3 regions of the Citrobacter sp. C1 genome follow, and region 1 is predicted to be linked to each of the others. Evidence: predicted binding sites of a transcription regulator. Region 1 holds the regulator's gene; each other region holds the start of a gene.
The links. Region 1 encodes sigma-54, which starts transcription at its own class of promoters, with help from an activator protein. Its sites were predicted from a motif close to GTTGGCACANNTTTCGCTNT; they were not measured.
Positions count from the first base shown of each region.

Region 2: the regulator sigma-54 is predicted to act here: its motif matches at 2,394-2,413, upstream of glnK (P-II family nitrogen regulator).
Region 3: the regulator sigma-54 is predicted to act here: its motif matches at 4,085-4,104, upstream of hypA (hydrogenase maturation nickel metallochaperone HypA).

Region 1 is NZ_CP115035.1:492,364-499,853, reverse strand. Features, by position in the region: gene IB214_RS02480 (calcium/sodium antiporter) at 1-613, shown strand, start outside; gene kdsD (arabinose-5-phosphate isomerase KdsD) at 627-1,613, shown strand; gene kdsC (3-deoxy-manno-octulosonate-8-phosphatase KdsC) at 1,645-2,211, shown strand; gene lptC (LPS export ABC transporter periplasmic protein LptC) at 2,208-2,783, shown strand; gene lptA (lipopolysaccharide ABC transporter substrate-binding protein LptA) at 2,752-3,306, shown strand; gene lptB (LPS export ABC transporter ATP-binding protein) at 3,313-4,038, shown strand; gene rpoN (RNA polymerase factor sigma-54) at 4,085-5,518, shown strand; gene hpf (ribosome hibernation promoting factor) at 5,541-5,828, shown strand; gene ptsN (PTS IIA-like nitrogen regulatory protein PtsN) at 5,912-6,403, shown strand; gene rapZ (RNase adapter RapZ) at 6,449-7,303, shown strand; gene npr (PTS phosphocarrier protein NPr) at 7,300-7,490, shown strand, end outside.
Region 2 is NZ_CP115035.1:3,821,847-3,829,336, forward strand. Features, by position in the region: gene tesB (acyl-CoA thioesterase II) at 1-611, shown strand, start outside; gene amtB (ammonium transporter AmtB) at 686-1,972, opposite strand; gene glnK (P-II family nitrogen regulator) at 2,004-2,342, opposite strand; gene IB214_RS18490 (SmdB family multidrug efflux ABC transporter permease/ATP-binding protein) at 2,569-4,347, opposite strand; gene IB214_RS18495 (SmdA family multidrug ABC transporter permease/ATP-binding protein) at 4,340-6,112, opposite strand; gene decR (DNA-binding transcriptional regulator DecR) at 6,157-6,615, opposite strand; gene IB214_RS18505 (PLP-dependent cysteine synthase family protein) at 6,728-7,490, shown strand, end outside.
Region 3 is NZ_CP115035.1:1,037,238-1,044,727, forward strand. Features, by position in the region: gene flhA (formate hydrogenlyase transcriptional activator FlhA) at 1-219, opposite strand, end outside; gene hypE (hydrogenase expression/formation protein HypE) at 351-1,361, opposite strand; gene hypD (hydrogenase formation protein HypD) at 1,358-2,479, opposite strand; gene hypC (hydrogenase 3 maturation protein HypC) at 2,480-2,752, opposite strand; gene hypB (hydrogenase nickel incorporation protein HypB) at 2,743-3,615, opposite strand; gene hypA (hydrogenase maturation nickel metallochaperone HypA) at 3,701-4,057, opposite strand; gene hycA (formate hydrogenlyase regulator HycA) at 4,256-4,714, shown strand; gene hycB (formate hydrogenlyase subunit HycB) at 4,859-5,470, shown strand; gene hycC (formate hydrogenlyase subunit 3) at 5,467-7,293, shown strand; gene IB214_RS04880 (respiratory chain complex I subunit 1 family protein) at 7,296-7,490, shown strand, end outside.

The sequences.
Region 1 (7,490 bases):
GGAACTAAGCCGCAGCGATGGTTTTTTTCTTCTGCTTCTGGCCGTGCTATGGCTGCTATTCATTGTTAAAATCGCGCGGTTGGCGGAACGGGAAGGCAATGACAGCCTGACCCGGGAGCAAGTGGCAGAACTGCCGCGCGAAGGGGGACTACCTGTCGCCTTTCTGTGGCTGGGCATTGCGCTGATTATTATGCCAATGGCAACGCGAATGGTGGTCGATAACGCCACCGTACTGGCGAATTACTTTGCCATGAGCGAACTCACCATCGGATTAACGGTGGTGGCGATTGGCACCAGCCTGCCAGAGCTGGCAACGGCTATCGCGGGCCTGCGTAAGGGTGAAAATGATATTGCTGTCGGCAACATCATCGGGGCCAACATTTTTAATATTGTTATCGTTCTCGGACTCCCCGCACTGATCACACCGGGCGAGGTCAATCCGATGGCCTTCGTCCGTGACTACAGTGTGATGCTACTGGTAAGTGTTATTTTTGCATTACTCTGCTGGCGACGTCCGCGCCAGATTGGTCGCGGCGCGGGTGCACTGCTGACCGGCGGTTTTATCATATGGCTGGCGATGCTGTATTGGGTATCGCCACTTCTCGTTGGATAACTGGAAACGCATTATGTCGCACTTAGAGTTGCAACCGGGTTTTGACTTTCAGCAAGCTGGCAAGGAAGTCCTGGCTATTGAACGTGAAGGCCTGGCGGAGCTTGATCAGTACATCGACCTGAACTTTACCCTCGCCTGTGAGAAAATCGTCAACTGCGCGGGTAAAGTTGTGGTGATGGGAATGGGGAAATCCGGGCATATCGGGCGCAAAATGGCCGCCACGTTTGCCAGTACCGGTACGCCGTCCTTTTTCGTACATCCTGGTGAAGCCGCACACGGCGATCTGGGCATGGTATCGCCGCAGGACGTGGTGATCGCCATTTCTAATTCCGGTGAATCCAATGAGATTGCCGCATTAATTCCGGTGCTCAAACGCCTTCACGTCCCGCTTATCTGCATGACCGGTCGTCCGGAAAGCAGCATGGCGCGTGCAGCAGATGTGCATCTGTGTGTTAAAGTACCCAAGGAAGCCTGCCCATTAGGTCTGGCGCCGACCAGCAGCACAACCGCGACGCTGGTGATGGGCGATGCGCTCGCCGTGGCATTATTGAAAGCCCGCGGCTTTACTGCGGAAGATTTTGCGTTGTCGCACCCCGGTGGCGCACTGGGGCGTAAGCTTTTGCTGCGCGTTAACGATATTATGCATACGGGCGACGAGATCCCGCATGTGAATAAAAACGCCAGCCTGCGCGATGCGTTACTTGAGATTACGCGTAAAAATCTCGGCATGACCGTCATTTGCGATGACACCATGAAGATCGACGGCATCTTCACGGATGGTGACTTACGCCGCGTCTTTGATATGGGCGTTGACGTTCGCCAGTTGGGGATTGCCGACGTGATGACCCCCGGGGGCATTCGCGTGCGTCCGGGCATTCTTGCCGTGGACGCTCTGAATTTAATGCAATCCCGCCATATTACCTCGGTGATGGTTGCTGATGGCGACCGTTTACTCGGTGTGTTACATATGCATGATCTCCTGCGTGCAGGCGTAGTGTAAAAAGTAGAGTAGAAACGCAAGGATAAAAGAAATGAGTAACGCAGGTGCGTCGCTTGCGACCTGTTATGGACCCGTCAGCGCTGAAGTCATCACCAGGGCAGAGAATATTCGTCTGCTGATCCTTGATGTGGATGGCGTACTGTCTGATGGCCTGATTTATATGGGCAACAACGGCGAAGAGCTCAAGGCGTTTAACGTCCGTGATGGCTACGGAATTCGTTGTGCGCTCACTTCCGGTATCGAGGTTGCTATTATTACCGGACGAAAGGCTAAACTTGTAGAAGACCGCTGTAACACGTTGGGGATTACCCATCTGTACCAGGGACAGTCGGACAAACTGGTCGCCTTCGACGATCTGCTCAACAAGCTGGCGATCGCGCCGGAACAGGTGGCATACGTCGGCGACGATCTGATCGACTGGCCGGTGATGGCGAAAGTCGGATTAAGCGTGGCGGTAGCGGATGCCCACCCGCTGCTGATCCCCCGTGCCGACTATGTCACGCGCATTGATGGAGGGCGCGGCGCGGTACGTGAGGTCTGCGATTTATTACTCCTGGCGCAGGGCAAACTGGACGAGGCCAAAGGTCAATCGATATGAGCAAAACCAGACGTTGGGTTATCATTCTACTGTCGCTGGCCGTCCTTGTGCTGATCGGTATTAACCTGGCAGACAAAGACGACACCACTCAGGTGGTAATCAATAACAACGAGCCGACCTATAAGAGCGAACATACCGACAGCGTCGTGTATAGCCCGGAAGGCGCACTGAGCTATCGACTTATCGCTCAACACGTTGAATATTATTCCGATCAGGCTGTTTCGTGGTTTACTCAACCGGTATTAACCACGTTTGATAAGGATAAAGTGCCGACCTGGTCTATCAAGGCTGATAAAGCAAAATTGACTGAGGATCGGATGCTGTATCTGTATGGCCATGTTGAAGTCAACGCCCTGGTGGCAGACTCTCAACTACGCAGAATTACGACCGATAACGCGCAGATTAACCTGGTGACGCAAGATGTCACCTCAAACGATCTGGTCACGTTGTATGGAACAACATTTAACTCCAGCGGACTGAAGATGCGCGGCAATTTACGCAGCAAGAACGCCGAGCTGATTGAAAAGGTTAGAACCTCATATGAAATCCAAAACAAACAAACTCAGCCTTAATCTTGTGCTTGCCAGCTCCCTTCTGGCCGCCAGCATTCCGGCATTTGCCGTCACCGGCGATACCGAGCAGCCGATTCACATTGAATCGGATCAGCAGTCCCTGGATATGCAGGGTAACGTGGTGACGTTTACCGGTAATGTTATCGTGACGCAGGGCACCATCAAAATTAATGCCGATAAGGTTGTCGTGACCCGTCCGGGCGGTGAAGACGGTAAAGAAGTAATCGATGGCTACGGCAATCCGGCAACGTTTTACCAGATGCAGGATAACGGTAAACCCGTTAACGGCCATGCCTTACAGATGCACTATGAACTGGCAAAAGATTTCGTTGTGCTGACGGGTAAAGCCTATCTGGAGCAGGTGGACAGCAACATCACCGGCGACAAAATTACCTATCTGGTAAAAGAGCAGAAAATGCAGGCCTTCAGCGATAAAGGCAAACGCGTCACTACCGTTCTGGTGCCGTCACAGCTGCAGGATAAAAACAAAACCAAAGCTCCGGCAGAGAAAAAAGGTAACTGATTCGTTATGGCAACATTAACTGCAAAGAACCTTGCAAAAGCCTATAAAGGCCGCCGTGTGGTGGAAGACGTCAGTCTGACCGTCAACTCCGGGGAGATCGTCGGTCTGCTCGGCCCTAACGGTGCGGGCAAAACAACGACCTTTTACATGGTGGTGGGCATTGTGCCGCGCGATGCGGGCAACATCATCATCGATGACGAAGACATCAGCCTGCTGCCGCTGCATGCACGCGCCCGTCGCGGCATCGGTTATTTACCGCAGGAAGCCTCTATTTTTCGTCGTCTGAGCGTGTTTGATAACCTGATGGCGGTACTGCAAATTCGTGACGATCTCTCCAGCGAACAGCGCGAAGATCGTGCTAACGAATTGATGGAAGAGTTCCATATCGAACACCTGCGGGACAGCCTGGGACAGTCGCTATCCGGGGGGGAACGTCGCCGTGTGGAAATCGCTCGTGCATTGGCTGCAAATCCGAAATTTATCCTGCTGGATGAACCATTTGCGGGCGTTGACCCGATCTCCGTTATTGATATCAAACGTATCATTGAACACCTGCGCGACAGCGGACTGGGCGTGCTGATCACCGACCATAACGTGCGTGAAACGCTGGCGGTCTGTGAACGCGCCTATATTGTGAGTCAGGGACATCTGATAGCACACGGCACGCCAACCGAAATACTGCAAGACGAACACGTTAAGCGCGTATACCTTGGGGAAGACTTCAGACTCTGATAGGGTAGAAGACGTCACGTTACTGCAGGAGAAAACCACTCTGAACATGAAGCAAGGTTTGCAACTCAGGCTTAGCCAACAACTGGCAATGACGCCTCAGCTACAACAGGCTATCCGTCTGTTGCAGTTGTCTACGCTGGAACTTCAGCAAGAACTTCAGCAAGCGCTGGAAAGTAACCCACTGCTCGAGCAAACCGATCTTCACGACGAAATTGATACCCAGGAAAAACAGGACAGCGATTCCCTCGATACCGCAGATGCTCTCGAACAAAAAGAGATGCCGGAAGAACTGCCGCTGGATGCCAGTTGGGATGAAATTTACACCGCAGGCACACCGTCGGGCACCAGTGGGGATTACATCGACGACGAACTGCCTGTTTATCAGGGTGAAACCACGCAATCATTACAAGATTACCTGATGTGGCAAGTGGGATTGACCCCGTTCTCGGATACCGATCGCGCCATTGCGACGTCAATTGTCGATGCGGTTGATGACACCGGATATCTCACCGTTTCTCTGGATGATATTCTCGAGAGCATGGGTGATGACGACATTGGTCTCGATGAAGTCGAAGCCGTGCTAAAACGCGTTCAACGTTTTGATCCGGTTGGCGTGGCGGCGAAAGATCTCCGCGACTGCCTGTTGATTCAACTGTCGCAGTTCGACAAAGCCACACCATGGCTGGAAGAAGCCCGCCTGATCATCAGCGATCACCTCGATCTGTTAGCCAATCACGATTTCCGCTCGCTCATGCGCGTTACCCGGTTGAAAGAAGATGTGCTGAAAGAAGCCGTCAACCTGATCCAGTCGCTGGATCCGAGACCCGGGCAGTCGATCCAAACCGGTGAGCCAGAGTACGTGATCCCAGATGTACTGGTGCGCAAACATAACGATCGTTGGGTCGTCGAACTGAACAGCGACAGCATTCCGCGTCTACAGATTAATCAGCACTATGCCGCCATGTGCAATGGCGCGCGCAACGATGCCGACAGCCAGTTTATTCGCACCAATCTCCAGGATGCAAAGTGGCTGATTAAAAGTCTGGAAAGCCGTAACGACACGCTGTTGCGCGTCAGTCGATGTATCGTTGAGCAACAGCAAGCCTTCTTTGAGAAAGGCGAAGAATTTATGAAGCCGATGGTGCTGGCGGATATCGCCCAAGCCGTCGAGATGCACGAATCAACCATTTCCCGAGTGACCACGCAAAAGTATCTGCACAGTCCACGCGGCATTTTTGAACTCAAGTATTTCTTTTCCAGCCACGTCAACACTGAGGGCGGGGGCGAAGCCTCTTCTACAGCGATACGCGCACTGGTGAAGAAATTAATTGCTGCGGAGAACCCTGCGAAACCGCTGAGTGACAGCAAGTTAACCTCTATGCTGTCAGAACAGGGTATCATGGTGGCACGCCGCACCGTTGCGAAGTACCGAGAGTCTTTATCCATTCCGCCGTCTAACCAGCGCAAACAGCTGGTCTGACCCAACCGATAAGGAAGACACTATGCAGCTCAACATCACTGGAAACAACGTCGAAATCACTGAAGCACTGCGTGACTTTGTGAACACAAAGTTCGCCAAACTTGAGCAATATTTCGACCGGATTAATCAGGTCTATATTGTGTTGAAGGTGGAGAAGGTGACACACATCTCGGATGCAACACTGCATGTGAACGGTGGCGAAATTCATGCCAGCGCGGAAGGTCAGGATATGTACGCCGCCATTGACGGTTTAATTGATAAACTGGCTCGGCAGTTAACAAAACATAAAGATAAACTGAAACAGCACTAACTTGTCCGGGCAGTTAGCGGGTGCAGGACGGCCTGTTGTGCAGCACAACGGGCCATTTGTACAGTTAGCGCTTAGGTGAAATTATGACAAATAACGATACGACTCTACAACTGAGTACTGTTCTTAACCAGGAATGTACGCGCTCTGGTGTTCACTGCCAAAGCAAAAAACGCGCTCTGGAAATCATCAGCGAACTGGCAGCAAAGCAGCTCAGCTTGCCTTCTCAGGTGGTATTTGAAGCCATTCTGACGCGTGAAAAAATGGGCAGTACCGGCATCGGCAATGGTATTGCCATTCCGCACGGAAAGCTGGAAGAAGACACGATGCGCGCGGTCGGCGTGTTTGTGCAGCTCGAAACGCCTATCGCGTTCGACGCCATTGATAATCAACCGGTCGATCTGTTGTTCGCCCTACTGGTTCCCGCAGACCAAACCAAGACGCATTTGCACACCTTGTCACTGGTTGCAAAACGTCTGGCGGATAAAACCATCTGTCGCCGTCTGCGTTCCGCGCAGAGCGATCAGGAGCTGTATCAAATCATCACGGACACCGAAGGTGTACAGGATGAAGCATAACAACCCAATGGCACCCTTTTTTGTCGTTGTGAGGAGAAACAGTACATGGTACTGATGATCGTCAGCGGTCGTTCAGGGTCAGGCAAATCTGTTGCCCTGCGAGCGCTGGAAGATATGGGTTTTTACTGCGTGGATAACCTTCCCGTAGTGCTGTTGCCCGATCTGGCCCGCACCCTGGCCGATAGCCAAATTTCTGCGGCCGTCAGCATTGATGTGCGCAATATGCCTGAGTCACCAGAAATTTTCGAGCAGGCAATGAATAACCTGCCTGAAGGTTTCTCGCCGCAGCTGCTGTTCCTCGATGCTGACCGTAACACGCTGATCCGTCGCTACAGTGATACCCGTCGACTGCACCCACTCTCCAGCAAAAATCTGTCACTTGAAAGTGCTATCGATAAGGAAAGTGACTTACTGGAGCCACTGCGTTCTCGCGCGGACCTGATCGTCGATACCTCTGAAATGTCCGTGCACGAGCTGGCAGAAATGTTGCGTACCCGACTGCTGGGCAAACGTGAACGTGAACTGACCATGGTATTCGAGTCCTTTGGCTTCAAGCACGGCATCCCGATTGATGCGGATTACGTCTTTGACGTGCGCTTCCTGCCAAACCCACACTGGGATCCTAAACTGCGTCCGATGACCGGTCTGGACAGGCCCGTTGCCGCGTTTCTCGACCGCCACACAGAAGTACACAATTTTATCTACCAGACTCGCAGCTATCTTGAGCTATGGTTACCCATGCTGGAGACTAACAACCGCAGCTACCTCACCGTAGCCATCGGCTGTACCGGCGGGAAACACCGATCGGTGTATATTGCTGAGCAACTGGCTGACTACTTCCGCTCTCGCGGTAAAAACGTGCAGTCACGCCATCGCACGCTGGAAAAACGCAAATCATGACCGTAAAACAGACTGTCGAAATCACCAATAAGCTGGGCATGCACGCCCGGCCTGCGATGAAGCTGTTTGAATTAATGCAGGGTTTTGAGGCGGAAGTGCTGTTGCGTAACGATGAAGGTACAGAGGCGGAGGCGAACAGCGTCATCGCCCTGCTGATGCTGGATTCCGCCAAAGGTCGCCAGATAGA
Region 2 (7,490 bases), 1.7 Mb from region 1:
GTAACAGTTTCAGCGCTCGCCGCATTGCCGCCATCCAGAACGGAAAGCCCATTTTCTACATGACCGCCTCTTTTCAGGCGCCGGAAGATGGCTTTGAACATCAAAAAACCATGCCGCACGCACCCGGGCCCGACGCGCTGAAATCCGAAACCGAAATTGCCCGTTCAGTGGCGCATCTGCTACCGCCGCTGTTGAAAGAGAAATTTATCAATGACCGCCCACTGGAAGTGCGTCCGGTGGAGTTTCATAACCCGCTCAAAGGCCATGTCGCCGAACCGGCACGCCAGGTGTGGATCCGCGCCAACGGTACGGTGCAGGACGACCTACGCGTGCATCAGTATCTGCTGGGTTACGCCTCCGACCTGAACTTCCTGCCTGTGGCGCTACAGCCGTACGGAATTGGTTTTTTGGAGAAAGGGATTCAGATAGCCACTATCGACCATTCGATGTGGTTCCATCGTCCTTTCAATATCAATGAGTGGTTGCTGTATAACGTCGAGAGCACCTCTGCCTCCGGTGCACGGGGCTTTGTGCGCGGGGAATTTTATACACAGGACGGTGTGCTGGTTGCCTCTACCGTACAGGAAGGGGTGATGCGCAATCGCAACTGATGTCTTATCCGGCCTACAGACTACATCTGTCGTAGGCCGGATAAGCGTTTAGCGCCATCCGGCAGAGTGAAATATCAAGCGTTGTAGGCGTTTTCACCGTGGCTGTTCACATCCAGCCCTTCGCGCTCCTGCTCTTCCGGTACGCGCAGCCCTACCGTCATGTCCGCCAGCTTATAGCCGATGAAGGCCACCACGCCGGACCAGACAATGGTAATCGCCACGCTTTCGAGCTGCACCAGCACCTGATGCCCCATGGTCACGCCCTCAGCAAAGCCTACGCCACCCAGCGAACTGGCGGCGAACACCCCCGTCAGAAGACAGCCGACAATGCCGCAAACGCCGTGCACACCGAACACATCGCACGGGTCATCAACGCGCAGAAAACGCTTCAGCATCGTCACGCCCCACAGTCCCGCCAGACCGGCAATTGCCCCGATGATCAACGCACCGCCGACGCCAATGTAACCACAAGCAGGGGTCACGCCAACCAGGCCCGCAATGGCACCAGAACACGCCCCCAGCAGCGACGGTTTACCGCGCAGCGCCCACTCACCGAAGATCCAGCCGAGAATGGCAGCAGCGGTCGCCACCACGGTATTCACAAAGGCCAGTGCAGCGATTTCATTTGCCGTCCCAGCAGAACCTGCGTTAAAACCAAACCAGCCGATGTAGAGAATTGCGGTCCCGGTAAAGACCATCGGCAGGTTATGCGGTTTGAAAGCCTCTTTGCCAAAACCCACACGCTTGCCAATCAGATAAGCACCCACCAGCCCGGCGATCGCGGCGTTGATATGCACCACCGTCCCGCCCGCAAAATCCAGCGCGCCATGGGAGGCCAACAGACCACCACCCCAGACCATATGCGCAATCGGAATGTAGGACAGCGTCAGCCATACCACCACAAAAATCAGTACCGCAGAGAAGCGAATGCGTTCAGCCAGCGCCCCAACGATAAGTCCAACGGTGATGCAAGCAAATGAGCCCTGGAACGCAACGTGAATGTACTGGTAGAAACTCCCCGTTACCGCCGTCAGGGCAATGTTTTTCAGCATCACCCAGTTGAAGTTGCCGAAGAAACTATTCCCCTCGCCAAAGGCCAGCGAGTAGCCATACACCACCCATAAAATGCAGACCAGTGCAAACGTCACCGTCACCTGCGTCAGCATCGACAGAACGTTCTTGCCACGAATCAAACCGCCGTAAAACAGCGCGATGCCCGGAATGGTCATAAACAACACCAGCGCGGTACATATCATCATAAAGGCGTTATCAGCTTTGTCCGCGACGGCTGGCGCTGCCATCGCCAGTCCCGGCAGCAGTGCCAGTGAAGCGATACCCGTTTTCATCGTTGCTATCTTCATTTTTTGGTTTCCTATCACTGTGTGCCAGAAGTTACAGTGCGGCTTCGTCGGCTTCGCCGGTACGAATACGAATCACACGTTGCAGCTCGGCGACAAAAATTTTGCCGTCGCCAATTTTTCCGGTATAGGCCGACTTGCTGATGACGTCGATCACCTCATCAAGCTGATCGTCGGCAATCGCCACATCAATCTTCACCTTCGGTAAAAAATTGACGCTGTATTCGGCTCCCCGATACAACTCGGCATGGCCTTTCTGTCGACCAAAGCCCTTCACTTCGGTGACGGTCAGCCCCTGAATACCAATAGAAGACAGTGCTTCACGGACGTCTTCCAGTTTGAACGGTTTGATTACCACGGTAACCAGCTTCATAGATCCCCTCCAGTCAGAATTCAGTAGTGGCTGCAGATACACAGGATGAATATTGCAAGGGGTGTGCCAGAAATGAAAAACGCGGGGTGATTCAGGCTCGCAGGGCGCGGCCGGGGTAGAAAAAGAAAAAACGCACTATAACGGTGCATAGTGCGTTACATTTTTGCACCAGATTGTTGATGCCTCTTGAACCAATTTAGCCGTAGGCCTGAAACGCACTGCGCCATCAGGCAATAATGGAATCCTCATGCGCACTGGCCGCCAGCTCTTCACCGGCCAGTTGCAGCTGATACATTTGCCAGTAGCGGCCTTGCGCCGCCAGCAATTGCTGATGTGTGCCGCGCTCGACGGCCTGCCCCCGGTGCAGCACCAGAATGGTGTCTGCTTCCACGATCGTGGAGAGTCGATGGGCAATCACCACCAGCGTAGTGTGTTCGCGCACAGCAGCCAGCGCCTGCTGAATGGCCTGCTCCGTGCCGGAGTCAATACTGGCAGTGGCTTCATCCAGAATCAGTACCTGCGGCGTTTCAACCAGAACCCGCGCCAATGCCAGCAGCTGTTTCTGCCCCACGGACAAATTATTGCCCTGTTCGCCCAATCGGGTGTGAATACCGTCACTCAGACCGCGTGCCAGCTCAGCCAGCTGTACGGTCTCCAGCGCCTGCCACACTCGATCTTCAGAAATATCGCGGCCCAGCGTGACGTTTGCCAGGAAGGTGTCCGCCATCACAACCGGATCCTGCTGCACCATCGCGACGCCCTGACGTAAGACGCCGTGACTCAACGAGGAGAGGGGGCGCCCGTCCAGACGGATCTCCCCTTGCGTCAGCGGATAGTAGCCCATCATCAGGCTGGCGAGCGTACTCTTGCCACTACCGGTATGCCCAACCAACGCCACAAAACTGCGTGAAGGCACAGACAGGCTAATATTTTTCAGCACCAGATTGTCATCGCGATAAGCAAATGACACGTTATCAACCTCAATGTTGCCACTCTTCAGCGGCTGATCATCATCGCCATAATGCTGACGCGGTCTGTCCATCAGTTCGAAGACGCGCTCACCGGCGACAACCGCTTGCTGCAGCATAGATTGTTGGGTCGTCAGCTCAATCAGCGGCTCGTTCAGACGCCCGAGATAGCTGATAAACGCATACAGCACGCCAACCTCGATGGACGTGCCAGAGGTCACGCTGAACAACATCAGTAAACCGCAGAGGATCAGGGCGGAAAACAGGCTCAGCAACGGACGCAGTAAAAAACCGTCCAGCCGCAAGGTCTGCATGCGTGCCATATAGTGCGAACGGCTGGCCTCGCCCATGCGCTCCCCAAAGCGCGCCTGCTGACGAAACTGTTGGATCACGCTCATACCGTTAATGACTTCATTGAAGCCATCATTGATATCGGCCAGATAGGCACGAACGCGGCGCACAATCGGCGTACTGTAGCGCTGATAAATCACCATCACCACCATCACCGCCGGGAATATAGCCATCGCCACCAGCGCCATACGCCATTCGAGGCTAAACATCGCCACCAGCATGGCACCAATCAGAGCCGCACTGCGCAGTACCGTCGCCACGACCGTCACGTACAGGTCGCGGATCACTTCGGTATCGTTGGTTACACGAGAGATAAGCTGTCCGACGGGCTGGATGTCAAATTCACTCAACGGTTGGCGCAGCGCAGCATCCATTACATCCGTGCGTAGCTGTTGCACCACACCGACGGCAGCCTGGTTAAACAACAGTGACTGCGCATAGTGCAGTCCCGCCGCCAGCAGTTGCAGACCGACATAAGCCGCAACCAGACCAGCCACCATCGCCAACGGCAAATTGTTTTTCGCCACCATGTTATCAATAAAGTAGCTTATCAGCAGCGGACCGCTGACTTCTGCCGCCGCCGCCACCCACAGCATCACCACCGCAATGCCCAGTGGTTTTCGCCACGGTGAACCATAGCGCAGCAGCCGTTTCAGCGTCGGCCATAATTGCCCAAAACTACGCATTCGCCGCCTCCTCATTTAACGCAGGGGCATCAGACAGCGCCGCTTCCAGCTGCTGATAGCGATACATATCGCGGTACCAACCGGGTTGCTGGACCAGCGTGTCATGGTCGCCACGCTGGGCAATATGTCCGTGCTGCATCACGATAATCTCGCTGGCTTCCGTCAGCGCCGACAAGCGGTGGGCGCTGATAATAACCGTTCTTCCCTCGCCCCACTGGCGCAGGTTATGCAGGATCTGATGTTCGGTACGGCCGTCTACCGCCGACAGCGCATCGTCAAGAATCAGAATTTCCGCATTAAGCAGCAGCGCGCGGGCAATAGAAATTCGCTGTTTTTGCCCGCCCGAGAGCATCACGCCCCGCTCGCCCACTTCGGTGTCATATCCCTGCGGCAAACGTAAAATATCCTCATGCACGCTGGCGAGGCGCGCCACATGTTCGATTTCGACCTGCGTCGCCTGCGGGCGTCCAAGTGCAATGTTGTTGCCGACGGTGTCCGAAAACAGAAACGGCGTCTGGCTAACAACCGCCAGCCGACTGCGCCAGCTATCAAGCTGTAAGCGCGTCAGCGGAATGTCATGAAAGCGCACGTCGCCCTGGGTAATATCAAAGTGGCGCTGGATCAGCGACAGAATGGTACTTTTTCCCGCACCGGTCGGCCCACAAATACCCAGCATCTGTCCAGGTTTAAGCTGGAAATTAACGTTTTCCAACGTCGGGCGCGCCATCAGCGGGTAGCTGAATTCACGAATCGCAACCGCCAGTTCCCCGCGCCCTTCCGGCACGGGTTCCGTGCCATCATTAACCACGGGAGCTTCCGCCAACATGGCGCGAATACGGCTGTAGGCAGCGCTACCGCGCTCGACGATATTAAACATCCACGCCAACGCCAGCATCGGCCAAATCATCAGACCGAGATACATCATAAAGCTGGTCAGCTGACCGAGCGTCAGCGAACCGTGAACCACCATCCAGCTTCCACCGCCAATCGCCAGCAGGTTCGCCATACCAATAGCGATATAAATGGTGGGATCGAAGCGGGCGTCGATGCGCGCGACGCGCATATTTTTCTTACCGGTATCCTGCGCATCTGCGGCAAATAAGGCCGACTGCCGGTCCTCCAGACCAAAGGCTTTAATCATGCGAATGCTGGTCAGGCTCTCCTGAGTACGATCGTTGAGACTGGAGAATGCCGCCTGCGCCTGCTTAAAGCGATTATGAAGCCGATCGCCGTAACGCTTAATCATCAGCGCCATCACCGGCATCGGTAGCAAGGCAAATAGCGTCAACTCCCAGCTTATTTGCGTAGACATGACGATAAGCACCGCACAGCCCATCACCAGCGAGTCGACCAACGTCAGCACACCTTCTCCGGCGGCGAACACCACCCGGTCAACATCGTTGGTGGCGCGCGCCATCAGATCGCCCGTGCGATGGCGCAGATAAAATTCAGGATGTTGACGGCTCAACTGACGGTAATAATCTTCGCGCAGTTCTACTGCCAGCTGGTAGGATGCCCCAAACAGCAGCACGCGCCAGACGTAGCGCAGCAAATAGACCACCACCGCAATCAGCGCAATTGTGCCAACCCACATAAGCAGGCGTTCGGTCGTGAAGCGTTGAGCCGTCACGCCATCAACAATAATTCCGACCACTTTAGGCGGAATAAGTTGAAGGATAGCGATGATGATAAGCAGGGCCACTGCCCCGAGGTAGCGACGCCACTCCCGGCGAAAGTACCAGCTTAATTGAGCAAATAATCGCACGCGTTATGTCCTGACATGATTTCCGACAATGAGCGCCGGGAGAATTATTCAATAGGTAGAGCAGTTGTGTATTTAATCTGTTCCATCGCAAAGCTTGAGGTAACGTCCGACAACCCCGGCACGCTGTTCACCAGCCGTTTGTAGAAGTCATCATAGCGTTTCATGTCGGCGACCTGCACTCGCATCAGGTAGTCATACTCCCCGGCCATGCGCCAGAATCCCAGTACCTCTGGCATCCCGGTCACTTCGGTCACAAAGCGACAGTACCATTCACTGCTGTGATGCTGCGTTTTGATCAGCACAAAGGCCGTTAACCCAAGTCCCAGCTTTTCGGGATCCAGCAGCGCGACTTTGCCAAGCAGAACACCATCATCCTCAAGTCGCTTGAGTCGTTTCCAGCAGGGGGTGGTTGTCAGATTAACGGCATCTGCGAGTGCCTGCAAAGAAAGGGTGCAATCCTGTTGCAGCAAGCTGAGCAGCTTGCGGTCAATTTTGTCTAACATATCCACTCCACAGAGAAGAATTTTCTCCCTACATTCTATTTTAAAGGCTAAATGGCAACAATTTTTTCCGTGCTTTTCGTTACTCTAGGCACAAAATGACAAATGGATATTAATGATGAATAGCTCCTGGGTTAAAAACGCCATCAATGAAATCAATGCGGATTATCAACGCTCCGCAGATACTCATCTTATCCGCCTGTCACTTCCGGCGTTCCCGGGAATTCAGCTGTACCTGAAAGATGAAAGTACCCATCCGACCGGTAGCCTGAAACATCGACTGGCGCGTTCACTGTTCCTGTACGGACTGTGCAATGGTTGGATCAAAGAAGGCACCACCATTATTGAGTCGTCTTCCGGCTCCACGGCGGTTTCTGAAGCCTATTTCGCCCGCCTGCTGGGGCTACCGTTTATCGCCGTCATGCCGTCCTGCACGGCAAAACGCAAAGTTGAGCAGATTGAGTTTTACGGCGGTCGCTGCCATTTCGTGGAAAGCGCCTGCGAAATTTATGCCGCGTCTGAACAGCTGGCCCGTGAACTCAACGGCCATTATATGGATCAGTTCACCTACGCCGAGCGCGCTACCGACTGGCGCGGCAATAACAATATTGCCGACAGTATCTTCCGCCAGATGTCATGCGAGCCACATCCCGTTCCCCGCCACATTGTGATGAGCGCCGGAACCGGCGGCACGTCAGCAACCATTGGGCGCTACATTCGCTGCCAGGGTTACGACACCAGGCTGATGGTGGTCGATCCGGAAAACTCTGTTTTTCTGCCATACTGGCAGGCGCGTGACGCCACATTACGCAGCCCGGTGGGCAGTAAAATCGAAGGTATCGGTCGCCCGCGCGTCGAGCCCTCTTTCATTCCGGACG
Region 3 (7,490 bases), 540 kb from region 1:
ATAATCGATGGGTTTACCATTTTCACGCGTCGCGAAGTAACGCGCACGCTGCGTCTGCGCCTGCCATAACACAATAGCCGCACTGTCGGCCAGCGCCGAACGCTTGACCAACTGTGAAAGCGCCTCACTGAGAGACTGAAGATCGGGCTGCTGTAATAATGTACGAGTGATATCGAACAAGCCTTGCTGTCCGAGGTCGCTCATCGGTGTATACGACATATTGCTTTTCCAGGAAGCACCAACGGTGCAAAAACGGTAAATGAATTATAGGTATAAGTTGAAAATTATTGTCGGATGGCCAGGGAACGCCATCCGTAGGCCCGGTAAGCGAAGCGCCACCGGGCAATATATCAGCATATGCGTGGGAGTGGTTCGGCGTGTGGTAAATCAAGAGTTCGCTTCACGCCGTACAGTCCGGCCAGACGAACGCCTTTACGTTCCACCACTTCACCAATCTGCGCCGCATCGCGGCCCAACGGATGCGCGCGTAGCGCGGCAAGCACGCTTTCTGCGGCCTGGCGTTCCACGGCGATAACCAGTTTGCCTTCGTTGGCAAAGTTGAGTGCATCCAGACCGAGCAGTTCGCAGACGCCACGTACCGCTGGCTTCACCGGCAGGGATGATTCGGACAATTCAATGCCGAAGCCGCAGGCCGCCGCAAACTCGTGGGTGACTGCATTCACGCCGCCGCGAGTGGCGTCGCGCAGCGCTTTCACGCCGGGGATGTCACGCAGCGTCTGAATCAGCGGCGTTAACACCGCGCAGTCGCTGACCAGTTCACCGTCCAGCCCCAACTGCTCGCGCAGGTTAAGGATGGTTGCGCCGTGGTCGCCGAGCGTTCCGCTGACCAGCAGCACATCGCCTGGGCTCAGGGTTTGTGCACCCCAGTGGATATTAGCGGGGATCGCGCCCATTCCGGCGGTGTTAATAAACAGTTTGTCCGCCGCGCCGCGCTGCACCACCTTGGTGTCGCCGGTGACGATGGCAATGCCCGCTTCGCGCGCGGTGGCCGCCATGCTGTTGACCACGGTTTTCAGCGTGTCCATCGGCAGACCTTCTTCGAGGATAAACCCGCAGGAGAGGTAGCGAGGGATCGCACCACTGACGGCGACGTCGTTAGCCGTACCGCAGACAGCCAGCTTGCCGATATTGCCGCCAGGGAAGAACAGCGGATCAATCACGTAGCTGTCGGTCGAAAATGCCAGACGGTCGCCTTCAGCCATCAGTTGCGCCAGATCCAGACGCGCCTGATCTTCTTGTTCCGCCAGCCACGGATTCGCAAATGCTTCCATAAACAGGCTATTGATCAATTGTTGCATAGCCTGACCGCCGCTACCGTGGGCGAGTTGTACGCTGTTCATGCTTCACACTCCTGCTGACGATACTGATACCAGGCGGCACACGCGCCTTCGGAGGAGACCATCAGGGCGCCAAATGCGGTCTCCGGATTACAGGTTTTACCAAATAACGGGCACTGATGCGGTTTACATCTGCCGGTCAGCACCTCGCCGCAGCGCGCGCGCGGGTCGTCATACACCTGCTGTGGCGCCGGTTTGAAATGTGCTTCGGCATCAAAACGTTGGTAGTCAGGCGTCAGATGAACGCCGGAAGATTCGATAACGCCCAGACCGCGCCATTCGCTGTCGCCATCGACGCAGAACACCTCGGCGATAGCCTGCTGCGCCAGGGCGTTACCGGCATCCGGCACCACGCGACGGTACTGGTTCTCAACCTGGCTGTGGTCGGCAATTTTCTGCTCAATCAGCATTACCACGCCTTGCAGCAGATCGAGCGGTTCGAAACCGGCGACCACCAGCGGGCGATGGAAATCGGAGGCGATGAAATTATAAGCATCGGTGCCAATGACCATGCTGACGTGACCCGGTGCTAAAAAGGCGTCAATACCGTTATCTGGCTGTTCCAGCAGGCTACGCAGTGTTGGGATCAGCGTAATGTGCTGACAGAAAAAGTAGAAGTTTTGCACGTCACGCTGTCTTGCCTGCTGGAGCGTGATGGCGGTCGTCGGCATGGTGGTTTCAAAACCCAGACCAAAGAACACGACTTTGCGGGTCGGGTTTTCCTGCGCCATCTTCAGGGCATCCATCGGCGAATAGACGATACGGATATCTGCGCCACGCGCTTTGGCCTGCAGCAGCGACCCCTGTTTTCCCGGGACGCGCATCGCGTCGCCAAAGGTGCAGAAAATCACTTCCGGGTGGCTGGCAATTTCTACGCAGCTGTCAATTCTGCCCATCGGCAGCACGCAAACCGGGCAGCCGGGGCCGTGAATAAACTCCACGTTTTCAGGCAGCAGTTGGTCAAGACCGAATTTGAAAATAGCGTGGGTATGACCACCGCACACTTCCATAATGCGCAGCGGACGTTCAGCGGTGTAGGGGAGGTGAGCGGCACGTTCACACAGGTGGTCAATCAACTGCATCACCTGTTCTGGTGCGCGATATTCGTCAACGAAACGCATTTATTTTTCCTCGCCGTACAGCAACGCGCCGACATCCGGCTCAACGTCAAACATGTTTTGCAGCGCCTCGAGCGTGTCGCGCGCTTCAGCCTCATTAATGATGCTCATAGCAAAACCAACGTGCACCAGGACCCATTGCCCCAGACGTGGTTGACCGTGCTCATCACAACTACCGACCAGCGTCAGGTCGACGTCGCGCTGAATACCGCAAACATCGACCTTGGCCTGGTTTCCCTCAATGGTGCGGATTTGACCCGGAACACCTATGCACATCGCTGCGTCTCCAGCCAGGAGAGCCATTGATCCATGCCTTCACCGCTGGTGGCGGAAATCAGGATGATCTCAATTTCCGGGTTCACTTCCCGGGCGCTGGCGATGCATTGTTCAACATCAAAATTGAGGTATGGCAGCAGGTCGACTTTGTTGAGTAGCATCAGCGAGGCGGCGGCAAACATATGCGGGTATTTCAGCGGTTTGTCTTCGCCTTCGGTAACGGAAAGCACCGCCACTTTATGACGTTCGCCGAGGTCGAAGCTCGCCGGGCATACCAGGTTACCGACGTTTTCAATGAACAGAATACCGTTGTCTGCCAGCGGCAGTCGCGGCGCGGCATCGGCAATCATTTGTGCATCAAGATGGCAGCCTTTACCGGTGTTCACCTGGATGGCGGGCGTACCGGTGGCGCGAATACGCGCGGCATCGTTAACCGTCTGCTGGTCGCCTTCGATCACCGCACACGGCACGCTGTCTTTCAGCTTCATCAATGTTTCAGTTAACAGCGTTGTTTTACCGGAACCGGGGCTGGAGACCAGATTCAGCACCAGATGCTGACGGGCGGCGAAGCGGGCGCGGTTACGCTCGGCCAGACGGTTGTTCTTGTCCAGCACGTCAATTTCCACTTCCAGCATACGGCGCTGGCTCATGCCTGGCGCGTGGGTGCCGGCCTCACCATGGCCGTAGTGTAAATCGCCTTCTTCAGTTTGGCTCGGGGTGAAACTGGCGGTCTTCACTCCGGTAATATTCAGCGCCGGACGAGCGGCCGGGGCAAATGGCGCGCTGCGAAACGCCGAGTGGGGGTTATGTTCATCACCCTCTATATAAAGGTTGCCTTCAGCGCAACCACATGTCGTACACATCGCTCACTCCTGATCTATTGCTTGTTACTCGCTTTTTGCCGGATGGCGACGCTAACGTCTTATCCGGCCTACTTTGTCACCAGCTTTAATCTTCAGCATCGCCTATTTCAATTCGTCGAATCTGCAGGCCGTCATCGGCCACGATTCTTAGCATGTCGCTGTGACATTGCGGACAACGGCGCACGCGCTGGGTCAGTAAGGTGACGTACTGCTGGCATGTTTCACACCAACATTCGGCTTCTTGTTCTTCGAGGTGGAGTTTACAACCTTCTGCAAGGGTGCCACGGCATACCAGATCAAAACAAAAGGCGAGAGCGCTGGTTTCTACGCAAGAAAATGCGCCAATTTTGAGCCAGACCGCAGTAACCCGTTTTGCACCGTGTTGCGTAGCCTGTTGTTCAATCAATTCCAGTGCCCGTTGGCAGAGGGTTATTTCGTGCATATCGCCTCCCATGTTGTTATCGGGATAAAAGCAAAAAACATGCCAAACTGAATTTTTTCACCCGTGACAATGACGACGATGACGAAATGACATGTCGTCACGACCAGTAATTTATTTATCCATATGAAATATAAGCAATTAAATATTGGCATGAAACGTGCTTAACGCTGAATGTCTCTGCTAAACGGGTAACCTGACATGACTATTTGGGAAATAAGCGAAAAAGCCGATTACATCGCTGAACGGCATCGTCGCCTACAGGACCAGTGGCGTATTTATTGCAACTCGCTGGTACAGGGGATCACCCTGTCGAAAGCGCGTTTACATCATGCGATGAGCTGCGCGCCGGACAAGGACCTGTGCTTTGTCTTGTTTGAGCACTTCGTTATCTACGTCACGCTGGCGGACGGCTTTAACAGCCATACCATCGAGTACTACGTTGAAACGAAAGATGGCGAAGATAAGCAGTTGATTGCACAGGCACAACTGTCTCTCGACGGCAAGGTTGATGACCGTATCAGCAACCGCGATCGGGAACAGGTGCTGGAGCACTATCTCGAAAAAATCGCCAGCGTCTACGACAGCCTGTACACCGCGGTTGAAAACAATATGCCAGTGAATTTAAGCCAACTGGTAGAGGGTCATAGCCCGGTTTAAGCCTCGGGTGTGTCCACGTAAGTCATGATGCGGTGCGTATGCTGCGTCACGACAGTTTAGGGAATGGGCATGTCGATAAGTGTCGAAAATGACATTTTATAGACATGTTTTCGTCAAAAATGACTATCACCTGAGGAATGCCTGGTGAATCGTTTTGTAATTGCTGACTCCACTCTTTGTATCGGCTGCCACACCTGTGAAGCCGCCTGCTCAGAGACACATCGCCAGCATGGCCTGCAGTCAATGCCGCGCCTGAAAGTGATGCTAAATGAAAAAGAATCTGCGCCGCAGCTTTGCCACCAGTGTGAAGATGCGCCTTGTGCCACCGTTTGTCCGGTCAATGCGATTAACCGTGTCGACGGCGCCGTACAGCTGAATGAAAGCCTGTGCGTGAGCTGCAAACTGTGCGGGATCGCCTGTCCGTTTGGGGCCATTGAGTTTTCAGGCAGCCGTCCGCTGCATATCCCGGCGAACGCCAACACGTCAAAAGCGCCTCCTGCTCCGCCAGCGCCAGCTCGCGTCAGCACGCTGCTGGACTGGGTGCCGGGTATTCGCGCCATTGCGGTGAAATGCGACTTGTGTAGCTTTGATGAACAAGGTCCGGCCTGCGTGCGCATGTGCCCAACGCAAGCCCTGCATCTGGTGAGCAATATGGACATCGCCCGCGCCAGCAAACGTAAGCGTGAGCTGACGTTCAATACCGACTTCGGCGATCTCACCTTGTTTCAGCAGGCTCAGAGTGGGGATGCAAAATGAGCGCAATTTCACTGATTAACAGCGGCGTGGCCTGGTTTACGGCGGCGGCGGTTCTGGCATTTCTGTTTTCGTTTCATAAGCCGTTAAGCGGCTGGATCGCCGGTGTCGGCGGTGCGGTGGGTAGCCTCTGTACGGCGGCTGCGGGGTTCCTCGTACTGACCCGCGCCGTTGCGGTTAGCGGCGTGATGCCGTTTATCGGTCATAGCCTGCAAATGTCGCCGCTGAACGCTATCTGGCTGATTACGCTGGGTCTGTGCGGCCTGTTCGTCAGCCTGTACAACATCGACTGGCACCGTCACCCGCAGGTAAAAGCCAACGGACTGCTGGTTAATCTGCTGATGGCGGCGGCGGTGTGCGCGGTGGTTGCCAGCAATCTCGGCACGCTGGTGGTGATGGCGGAAATCATGGCGCTGTGTGCGGTGTTCCTGACCGGGTGCAGCAAAGAAGGCAAGCTGTGGTTTGCGCTGGGTCGTGTCGGTACGCTGCTGTTGGCGATCGCCTGCTATCTGGTGTGGCAGCGCTACGGTACGCTGGAACTGCGTCTGCTCGACCTGCGCACTCAGCAACTGCCGCTCGGCGCTGACATCTGGCTGTTGGGTGTGGCGGGCTTTGGTCTGCTGGCCGGGATTATCCCACTGCACGGTTGGGTGCCACAGGCACACGCCAACGCCAGTGCACCGGCGGCGGCGCTGTTCTCTACCGTGGTAATGAAGGTGGGGCTGCTGGGTATTCTGTCCCTGTCGCTGCTGGGCGGTAATGCACCGCTGTGGTGGGGCGTTACGCTACTGGTGCTGGGGATGATCACCGCGTTTATCGGCGGCCTGTATGCTCTGATGGAGCACAACATCCAGCGTCTGCTGGCGTACCACACGCTGGAAAACATCGGCATTATTCTGCTGGGTCTGGGTGCTGGCGTGACCGGTATTTCCCTTAACCAACCGGCACTGATCGCACTTGGCCTGACCGGCGGTTTGTATCACCTGGTCAACCATAGCCTGTTCAAAAGCGTCCTGTTTTTGGGCGCAGGCAGCATCTGGTTCCGCACCGGTCACCGTGATATCGAGAAACTGGGCGGTATCGGTAAACGTATGCCGGTGATTTCTCTGGCGATGCTGGTTGGCCTGATGGCGATGGCCGCGCTGCCGCCGCTGAACGGCTTTGCCGGTGAGTGGGTTATCTATCAATCCTTCTTCAAGCTGGGTAACAGCGGCGCGTTCATCGGTCGTCTGTTAGGACCGTTGCTGGCTGTCGGTTTGGCAATTACCGGTGCGCTGGCGGTGATGTGTATGGCGAAAGTCTACGGTGTGACGTTCCTAGGCGCACCGCGCACGAAGGAAGCGGAAAACGCCTGCTGCGCACCAATCCTGATGAGCGTGAGCGTGGTTGCGTTGGCTATCTGCTGCGTGATTGGCGGCGTTGCTGCCCCGTGGTTGCTGCCGCTGATTTCTGCCGCTGTTCCGCTACCGCTGGAAACGGCGAATACTACCGTATCTCAGCCGATGATCACGCTGCTGCTGATCGCGTGTCCGCTGCTGCCGTTCATCATCATGGCTATTTTCAAAGGCAACCGCCTGCCGTCACGTTCACGCGGTTCCGCGTGGGTGTGTGGTTACGATCACGAGCAGTCAATGGTGATCACTGCGCACGGCTTTGCCATGCCGGTTAAAGAAGCCTTTGCTCCGGTACTCAAACTGCGTAAATGGCTGAACCCGGTATCCTGGGTTCCGGGCTGGCAGAACGCGGCGGCACCGGTGTTGTTCCGTCGTCTGGCGCTGATTGAGCTGGCGGTGCTGGTGGTGATTGTGGTTTCACGAGGAGCCTGAGAATGAGTGTTTTATATCCGTTAATTCAGGCGCTGGTGCTGTTTGCCGCGGCGCCGCTGTTGTCCGGTATTACCCGCGTGGCGCGTGCGCGTTTGCATAACCGCCGCGGTCCGGGCGTGTTGCAGGAATATCGCGACATTATCAAGCTGCTGGGCCGTCAGAGCATTGCGCCAGCGGATTCCAGCTGGGTCTTCCGC